One region of the Oceanobacillus sp. FSL K6-0118 genome, then DNA from elsewhere that is predicted to be linked to it. Evidence: riboswitches for the same ligand, from Rfam matches in the RefSeq annotation. Region 1 holds a riboswitch; each other region holds the start of a gene.
The links. Region 1 has a riboswitch for thiamine pyrophosphate ahead of MHI02_RS08605 (YkoF family thiamine/hydroxymethylpyrimidine-binding protein). Riboswitches for the same ligand answer to the same signal wherever they lie in the genome.

Region 1 (2,204 bases):
CAGATAGAATTATTTTTCAAATGGGTCAAGCAGCATATGGTTATTAAAAAACTATATGGAAAAAGCGAAAATGCGGTATATAATCAAATCTATTTGGCAATGATTTCTTTCTGTTTAACCCTTTTAATGAAAAACAAAATTGGCTATAAAGGGACCTTGCTGGAAATGTTGCGTTGGATACGGGATTTCTGTTCTCACTCCATCACAACCCTTATCTCTAAAGTATTCAAGGAACCTGAGCGATCATCCCGTGGCCGACGAAGGCTTGATCACGAAAAGGTCTTTCAAGTAACTGTTGCACAATACGAATTAGGAGATGTTTTGCTCTTAGACGATTTAACCTATGACCCGATTATTTAAAAATATTATATAATATTCAAAAAATGGATGAAGGACTACCTTTAGATCCCTGTTATCTTTTTTTCATAAATTAAATATAATATATATCAGAAAATTTCAACATTCAAATCAAAGACACAAATTAAATGGTTGACTTCTATAATTATTTTTTATGCAACGCTAGTGAAAAATCATAAAGTATGTTTTATTCATAATAGAAGAAAAATTGCATATCCGAAAGTTAGCACTAGGGGAGCTACGGTGTGTGGCTGAGAAGAGAAATCTGACCCTTATTACCCGATCTAGATAATACTAGCGTGGGGAAGTGCGGTTCACTGTATGATTCAATGAAACTTAAATACATACATGTAAACTGCATTCCCATACGGAGTGCAGTTTTTTTATTATTATTTTAGGAGGAGATTTTATGAGCAACTATTGTGGGACAAGTAGAATTGCAGGATGTCAGTTTAGTCTACATCCGATGAGTGACCGGTTTGTAGATATTATTCTATCAACACTGGAAGAGGTCGATACATCAAAAGTATGGAAGAATACAGATGATGTGAGCACATGTATTCGGGGGAAAATGGTTCATGTTTTTGATGTAACAAAGGCCATTTTCCTTCATGCAGCAAAAACGGGAGAGCATGTTGCTATGAACGGAACCTTTTCTATTGGTTGCCCGGGGGATTCAGATGCCGATGTGTACATGGATGAAACAGATACCCCGTTGAACGAAGAAAAGGTGAAGTCCATCTCCCAAGTCGCTGGTTGTAAATTTTCTCTTTATCCGTTAGGAAGAGAAGATTATATGGATAAAATCTATGAACAAATCGATTTATCCAAACACCGTAACGTTAAAGTAATATCTACCCATTATGCTACAAGATTGGATGGAGATGTGCATAATCTCTTTCAAGCATTATATGAATCTTTTAAACTTATTCAGGATCAAGTTTCTCATGTTACGATGACATTTAGTCTTTCTGCGAATAGTCCAACGAATCAAGCATAAGGAGTTTGTAAAATGACAAATCAGTGGAAATTAAAAGAAATAGTTCTTATGTCCATATTAGGTGTCGTATTTGGGATTATATATTTAGCCTTTTTCTTAGTTGGTCAGGTTATCCAAAATATTCTTGCCCCATTTGGTCTAGCTCCATTTGGTTATGAGATTATTTTTGGAATATGGTTTATTGTTTCTATCGTGGCGGCTTACATATTGCGTAAACCAGGAGTTGCCTTTACCGCAGAAGTAATTGCAGGAATTACCGAAGTGTTACTAGGAACTACTGCAGGACCGGGACTTATTCTTTCTGCTGCGGTCCAAGGTGCAGGTGCAGAACTCGCATTTGCTTTGACAAAATGGAAAGATTATCGATTACGCGTGTTAATATTTTCCGGTATGTCCGCAGCGCTGATTAGTTTTGTATGGCACCTATTTTACGCTGGAAACATTACATTAACACCATGGTTACTTGTTGCTACATTAGTTGTGCGTGTAATCAGCGGAGCACTCCTTGCAGGGGTTCTAGGGAAATGGATAAGTGATCAACTTGCAAAAACAGATGTACTACGTGGATATGCATTAGGAAAGGAGCTGCAAAAACGACGTGAAACAGGAGCAGCGTAGACCTCTACTTCTTATCGAAAACTTTTCATTTGACTATGAAAGCTTAGACCAACCAATAATTAATAGAATCCAATTTTCGTTGAATAAAAATGAGACGACTATTCTTATGGGGTCTAGCGGTTCTGGGAAAAGCAGCCTCGCCCTTTGTTTAAATGGATTGTACCCTGATGCCGTTGAAGGTGTTTCTTCCGGTGAAATCTATTATCGTGGAAAAAACATACGTGATTTC
Region 2 (2,204 bases), 1.6 Mb from region 1:
TAAAAAAAGTTAAAGCAACATGTTGGTGGTGTTTCATCATTCCAAAAGGTTAAGTAGTTTTAGATATAGGGTGCATTTGCATCCTATTTTCATTTCTAAAGAACGGTGGTGAAAGGCTTGAAATTATCATTAGAATCGCAAATCACCCTATATCCATTGTCCATTCAAAAAGATAGGAAGAATTATATCGTGGAGGAACCTGTTTCTGGTGATTTTTTTGAAATGCCGGAGATTTGTATTGATGCAATTGAAAGGATAAATGATGGGCAACTATTAGGTGAAATCGAAAGTAAATTACAGAAAAAGTATCCGAAAGAAAAAGTAGATATAATTGAATTTGGCGGGCAGCTAATGGAATTGGGTCTCATTCAAGAGGTAAATGGAGAAAAAGTCAAGTTAAAGAAGGGGCTTTTAACTTGAAAAATTTAATTATTGCTTTCATCGTTTTGTTTGCACTTTGGTTAATACTTCCGTTTTTCGGCATAAACACTTCATTTATAATACTTCATGTAATAGAGTGGTCTACCAAGTTTATTTTCCCATGGATAATACTATATTGGATAATTAGATTATTTAAAGTTTTGGAAAAGGGGAAATAAAGAGACGGGGCTCAAGTGACGGACCTCCCTCTTCTCAAAAGACAGAAAGTATGATACTATCATGAGTAAATCGAATAACGTGACCACAAGGGGAGCGAAAGCTGAGAGGGAACAAATTGTTCTTACCCTTCGAACCTGTTAGTTAATTCTAGCGTAGGGATGTGGTGAATAGTTTACTAGTTGTTTATGCGTAATGTGAAATCTATCTAGTAAACTAGGTAACTATGTCTTCCTTTTGGTGCGTTAAAAACACAATTAGGAGGCTTTTTTTAATGAAAAAATTAGGTTTACAAACGCTTATTGAGGTGGCCATTTTTGCGGCACTTGCCCTTGTGCTCGATTTATTGCCATCACTCCGTATTGGACCGTCCATCTCCATTTCCTTTGCGATGGTGCCGATATTCATCATCGCATTTCGCAGAGGATTTTTAGCGGCAATTATCAGTGGATTCCTTTGGGGATTATTACAAATTGCCATTGGGGAAGCATGGATTCTAACACCATTACAAGCGTTCATAGAGTATTTCGTAGCTTTCGCATGTGTCGGTTTTGCAGGACTATTTATCAACCCAATTAAAAATAACTTAAGAAGCAAAAACATGGGCAAGGCTATTGTCTGGATAATTATCGCAACCTTCGTCGGTGGATTTGCCCGTTACTTCTGGCATTTCCTTGCAGGTATAGTTTTCTTCAGTGAATATGCAATTGAAGCAGGCCAGGCGCCAGTTATTTATTCCTTAATTATGAATGGCATCTCTTATATTTCTTCTGCTATTGCATGTTCCATTGTATTAGCGTTGGTGCTTTCGAAAGGATCAAGACTGGTTACATCTGTGAGCACAGAGAATAGAAGTAAACGAGCAGCGTGAGACAAAGGAACAGGTTCGAGACTACTGTAAAAGCACCTTTTTTTCAGTGGTCTCGACCTGTCCCTATAACCCCTATTCCCTATTACCAATATGCGCTTTTACTTTGACCTCTGCATAGCGTTTGAGATCTTGTTCTTTTGAGTAAATCGTACCAAGGTAACCTCCGAGAAAGCCTAGTGGTACACTAACAAGTGCTGGATTTTCTAATGGAAAGATTGGATTTCCGACAAATAACGCTGCCCCCGCTTCTGGCGAGAAAACACTCGGGCTCATCGATACTAAAACTAATGCAGAAATTAGACCGAATAATACTGCTGAAATCGCACCAGTCGTATTAAACCGCTTCCAATATATCGTATAAAGAATGACAGGTAAATTGGCACTTGCTGCGATACAGAAAGCAAGCGAAACAAGGAATGCAACATTAAGGCTTTGCGCACCTAAGGCTAAAATAATCGATAACACCGAAACTGCTAATGACGCATAACGTGCAGCTAGCATTTGTTCTCTATCCGTAGCTTTCCCTTTTTTAATAATTTGACCATATATATCATGGGCAAAAGCGGAGGCTCCAGATAATACAAGACCTGCCACAACCGCTAGAATGGTAGCAAACGCAACAGCAGATATGAAGGCGAATAAAATATTACCTCCCAACGCCTCTGCAAGTAGCGGTGCCGCCATGTTCCCACCCGAATTAGCTGCAAGTATTTCATTTTGACCAACGTATATGGCC
Region 3 (2,204 bases), 1.1 Mb from region 1:
GATGGTCCAACCATACAAGAAGCTGGAATTCGTGCTTTAGCTAATGGTACATCATTAGCATCCATTTTAGAATTTCTGAAGTCAACGAAGGTAGACCGCTCCATTCCGATTATTTTAATGACCTACGTAAACCCAATCTATCGTTATGGAATGGAACAGTTTGCTAAGGACTGTGCGGATTCTGGGGTAGACGGTATCATTATCCCAGATGTCCCAATGGAAGAAGAAGGCCCGATTGCAACCCACTTAAAAAATGAGAAAATAGCATTTATTCGCCTTGCTGCTATGACTAGTCCAGAGGAACGATTAAAAGAAATCGCAAGTAAATCAGAAGGTTTCCTTTATGCTGTAGCCGTAATGGGGACTACGGGCGCTAGAAGTTCCCATGGCGACAATGTAAAAAGCTATTTAGAAAACCTAAAGAAATATAGTACCGTTCCTGTATTAGCAGGATTTGGTGTATCTACTGTGGAACAAGCGCATGAGTTAAGTTCTCACTGTGATGGGGTTATCGTTGGTAGTAAAATTGTTGACCTCTTACACCAAGGAAAAAACAACGAAGTGAAAAATTTAATCCAAGGAAGCATTCAAACTAGTATTCATGCATAACATTTTAAGAAAGCAATTTACTTTACCCAGGATTTACCAATTGGTATGATGAATTTGTAATATAATAATCACTAGGGGAGCCTTTGTCGCTGAGAATAGCAATACCCTATTGCTTAAACCCTTTGAACCCGATATGGATAATACTAGCGTGGGGAAGTGCAGCCAAAAGGATTTTAGATGTAAGATACATCTATTGTACAAAAGACTGCACTCTTTTTTGGAGTGCAGTCTTTTTGATTTAAGAGGAGGGGTAATTTTTGCAAGAAGAATGGTTCTTTTTAGACAGTGGGCATCAGGATGCAGCAGTTAATATGGCAATGGATGAATCCCTATTAAACTGGCATAGTGAGGGTAAAATTCCGCCAACATTACGCTTTTACGGTTGGTCACATCCTACTTTATCGGCTGGTCAGTTTCAAAAAGTACATAAATCAATCCATTTCGACAATGTAAATAGCTATCATTGCCAATTTGTTCGTCGTCTAACCGGAGGAAGCGCTGTACTACATGATAATGAATTGACTTACAGTATTGTAGTTTCAGAGGATCACCCAGAAATTCCAACCTCTATTAAAGAAGCCTACCACGTCCTATCAAAAGGGCTTTATGAAGGTTTCAAGAATCTAGGAATCACGGTTGATTATGCCATGCCCGATAGAAGCGCCATGAAAGAAAAGACAGCTGTATGTTTTGAAAAGGCCGCATTTTACGAAATGGTAGTAGATGGGAAAAAGTTATCAGGTAATGCGCAAACAAGGAAGAAGGGTGTTCTACTGCAGCATGGGTCCATACCAATGAGTCTCGATATCAAGATGCTCTATGATTTATTCCGTTTCCCATCTGAAAAAATAAAACAACGTAGACGTGATGCTTTCCAAAGCAAAGCTATCACTATCGACCAACTAACAAATAAACAGAAATCATTTGACGAAGTGAAGGATGCATTCTATCAAGGATTTCAACATGGATTAAACGTTACTTTCCGTCCTTTTGAATTATCAAAACAACAATGGGAAGAAGTACATCATCTAGCAGAGACTAAATATCGTTCAGAGGATTGGAATTATCATCGATTACTAAAGGAGTCTATTAAAAGTGTCTAAACAAGAGGAATATCTCCGTAAACCTGAATGGTTAAAGATTAAATTAAACACGAATAAGTCCTATACTGGATTAAAGAAGTTAATGCGTGAGAAAAGTCTAAACACTGTTTGTGAGGAAGCAAGATGCCCGAATATTCATGAATGTTGGAGTGAAAGACAAACAGCAACATTTATGATCTTAGGTGATACCTGCACACGCGGTTGTAGGTTCTGTGCGGTCAAAACCGGTCTACCTAGTGGATTAGATTTAGGAGAACCGAAGCGGGTTGCAGATTCTGTTAAAATAATGGGATTAAAGCACGTCGTTGTAACCGCTGTAGCTCGAGACGATTTAGATGATGGAGGCGCCGCTGTATTTGCCAACACCGTTCGTGCCATTCGAAACGCAAATCCTGGCTGTACGATTGAGGTATTACCTTCCGATATGAAAGGTGATTATGAGAGCCTACATACCTTAATGGATAGTAAGCCGGATATTTTTAATCATAATAT
Region 4 (2,204 bases), 430 kb from region 1:
CAATTTGCATAGTTTTCCCATATTTCTAGCTTTTGAATTCCCCATTTTTCTGCATCATCTTGATATTTAGGAGACAGCCACTCTTGACTTGCTTTAACTAGTTCAGGGTCAAGGTCTGGTACTGCTTCAATAAGTACGTCTGCAGCTTCGCTTGGGTTTTCTATTGCGAACTCATAACCTTTGGAAACAGCACGTAAGAAGCTTTTAATAGTTTCCGGATCATCTTGTATCATATTTTCATTGGTTGCTAATACCGGAGTATAATAGTCTAATTTCTTACTATAATCCGTTAAATAATTCATATGAAGCGGTTGGTCACGGAGCTCTGCTTTAATACCATCCCAACCATAGTAAATCCAAGCAAAATCAATTCCTTGCTCAAGTGCTGTGAAAAAGTCTGTATTTCCGATATTAACGATTTCAACCTTCTCTACATCGGCATTATCCTCCTGCATAATCGAATCTAGTACAGCCTTTTCCACTGGTGCACCCCATCCACCATAAGATTTACCCTCAAAGTCTTTTGCAGTTGTAATATTATTTTCCTTTAGGGAAGCAAAACCAGACGTATTATGCTGAATAATAGCAGCAATCGAAACAATAGGTACATTTTGTATTCGTGCTTCCGTAATTCCTTCTTGGTAGCTAACACCAAAATCAGCATTTCCAGTAGCGACTAATTGCTCAGCACCTGCTTCTCCAGGCTGAATAATGTCAACATCTAAACCTTCTTCTTCAAAATACCCTTTATCCCTAGCCACATAGAGACCAGTATGATTGGTGTTTGGGGTCCAATCCAGAACAAGGGTTATTTTTTTTAGTTGCTTTGCATCTTCACCTGTTTGATCTGTACTTTCTTCATCTGTGTTGTTACCGCATGCAGCTAGTACAATTAGCAACAGGCAAAAAACAGATAATTTCCTCATAATAAATAGTCCTCCCTGTTTTTAACTAAAAGAATAAAACTCGAGTAGGGAATAACACGAATTAGTAGCCAACAAAAAGCACCCTAGACAAATTGCCTAGGGTGCATACTTTAGTTATGTACGTATCAGGTATGTTCCCTACGCTGGTCTTAGCCAGATCAGGTTCTAAGGGTTAGTATCTAACGGATACAATCTCAACCAGCAACACTGGTACCCCCACAGTCATCTTAAGTTGTAATTTACACAATTAAGTATTGCATAGTTTTTCTAATATAGCAAGAAATTTGTAAAAGTTTGACGATTCTTTTAAAGTTGCACAACTTGATATTGTTTATGAATATGATTTTACGTTTAAAAAATTTTTCCTTCCTATTAAATTACCTGTTCTAATTACCCCACCTAAATGGGCAGTAAGACTCCCACCTTAAACTTCTGGGGATACAAATAGGTGGGAGAACAACTGCCCGTAAAGGTTCGATAAGTGCCGACTAACCATCAGTGGGGGATGAAGGAAAGCCTCCGCTGATGGAAGTCTTCTTTATCTAGCTGAAATTTAGCAAAATTCCTATTTCCTTTTTACCTGAAATGCATTATAATTTATGAATTGTTATGAAGAAATAGGGGAGGGGAAGGATATGCAAACGGTAAGTTATAACCGAAAAACGATTGTCGCATTGTTGCTTGCTGGGGCATTTATTTCCATTTTAAATCAAACGTTGATGATTACTGCAATTCCCCCAATTATGGAGGAAATGGGAATTACGGCAAACACTGGTCAGTGGCTAACCACGGTGTTTATGCTTGTCAATGGTATTATGATTCCCATTAGTGCATTTTTATTAGAACGGTTTACGACAAGACAATTGTTTATAACGGCAATGAGTATTTTCGCTATAGGCACATTAATTTCTGGGATTGCGCCTAATTTCTCTTTCTTATTAGTAGGGCGAGTCATCCAGTCTGCTGGAGCAGGGGTTATGCTGCCACTAATGCAGACAGTATTTCTTTTAATCTTCCCAGTTCATAAACGTGGATCAGCTATGGGATTAATTGGTCTTGTTATATCATTTGCACCAGCACTTGGTCCTGCCATATCAGGATGGGTAACAGAGCATTATTCTTGGAGGGTATTATTCTTTATCATCCTACCAATTGCAATTGTAGATATTATCATCGCCTTTTTCGCATTGAAAAATGTAACGGAATTAAAGAAACCAAAATTAGATATTCCATCTGTTATTTTATCCTCTTTTGGTTTTGGTGGATTACTTTATGGAT

Region 2: linked by a shared signal. The riboswitch ahead of thiT (energy-coupled thiamine transporter ThiT) and the one ahead of MHI02_RS08605 (YkoF family thiamine/hydroxymethylpyrimidine-binding protein) in region 1 are both predicted to bind thiamine pyrophosphate.
Region 3: linked by a shared signal. The riboswitch ahead of MHI02_RS02880 (lipoate--protein ligase family protein) and the one ahead of MHI02_RS08605 (YkoF family thiamine/hydroxymethylpyrimidine-binding protein) in region 1 are both predicted to bind thiamine pyrophosphate.
Region 4: linked by a shared signal. The riboswitch ahead of MHI02_RS06375 (ABC transporter substrate-binding protein) and the one ahead of MHI02_RS08605 (YkoF family thiamine/hydroxymethylpyrimidine-binding protein) in region 1 are both predicted to bind thiamine pyrophosphate.

What each region holds. Positions count from the first base shown of each region.
Region 1 covers NZ_JBBOVR010000001.1:1,653,408-1,655,611, reverse strand. Annotated here, with positions in the region: gene MHI02_RS08610 (IS4 family transposase) at 1-360, shown strand, start outside; TPP riboswitch at 579-680, shown strand; gene MHI02_RS08605 (YkoF family thiamine/hydroxymethylpyrimidine-binding protein) at 767-1,357, shown strand; gene MHI02_RS08600 (ECF transporter S component) at 1,370-1,975, shown strand; gene MHI02_RS08595 (energy-coupling factor transporter ATPase) at 1,956-2,204, shown strand, end outside.
Region 2 covers NZ_JBBOVR010000001.1:3,261,915-3,264,118, forward strand. Annotated here, with positions in the region: gene MHI02_RS16525 (hypothetical protein) at 118-420, shown strand; TPP riboswitch at 678-776, shown strand; gene thiT (energy-coupled thiamine transporter ThiT) at 872-1,468, shown strand; gene MHI02_RS16535 (solute symporter family protein) at 1,541-2,204, opposite strand, start outside.
Region 3 covers NZ_JBBOVR010000001.1:556,867-559,070, reverse strand. Annotated here, with positions in the region: gene trpA (tryptophan synthase subunit alpha) at 1-609, shown strand, start outside; TPP riboswitch at 673-781, shown strand; gene MHI02_RS02880 (lipoate--protein ligase family protein) at 867-1,712, shown strand; gene lipA (lipoyl synthase) at 1,705-2,204, shown strand, end outside.
Region 4 covers NZ_JBBOVR010000001.1:1,219,958-1,222,161, forward strand. Annotated here, with positions in the region: gene MHI02_RS06375 (ABC transporter substrate-binding protein) at 1-926, opposite strand, end outside; TPP riboswitch at 1,045-1,154, opposite strand; gene MHI02_RS06380 (MDR family MFS transporter) at 1,562-2,204, shown strand, end outside.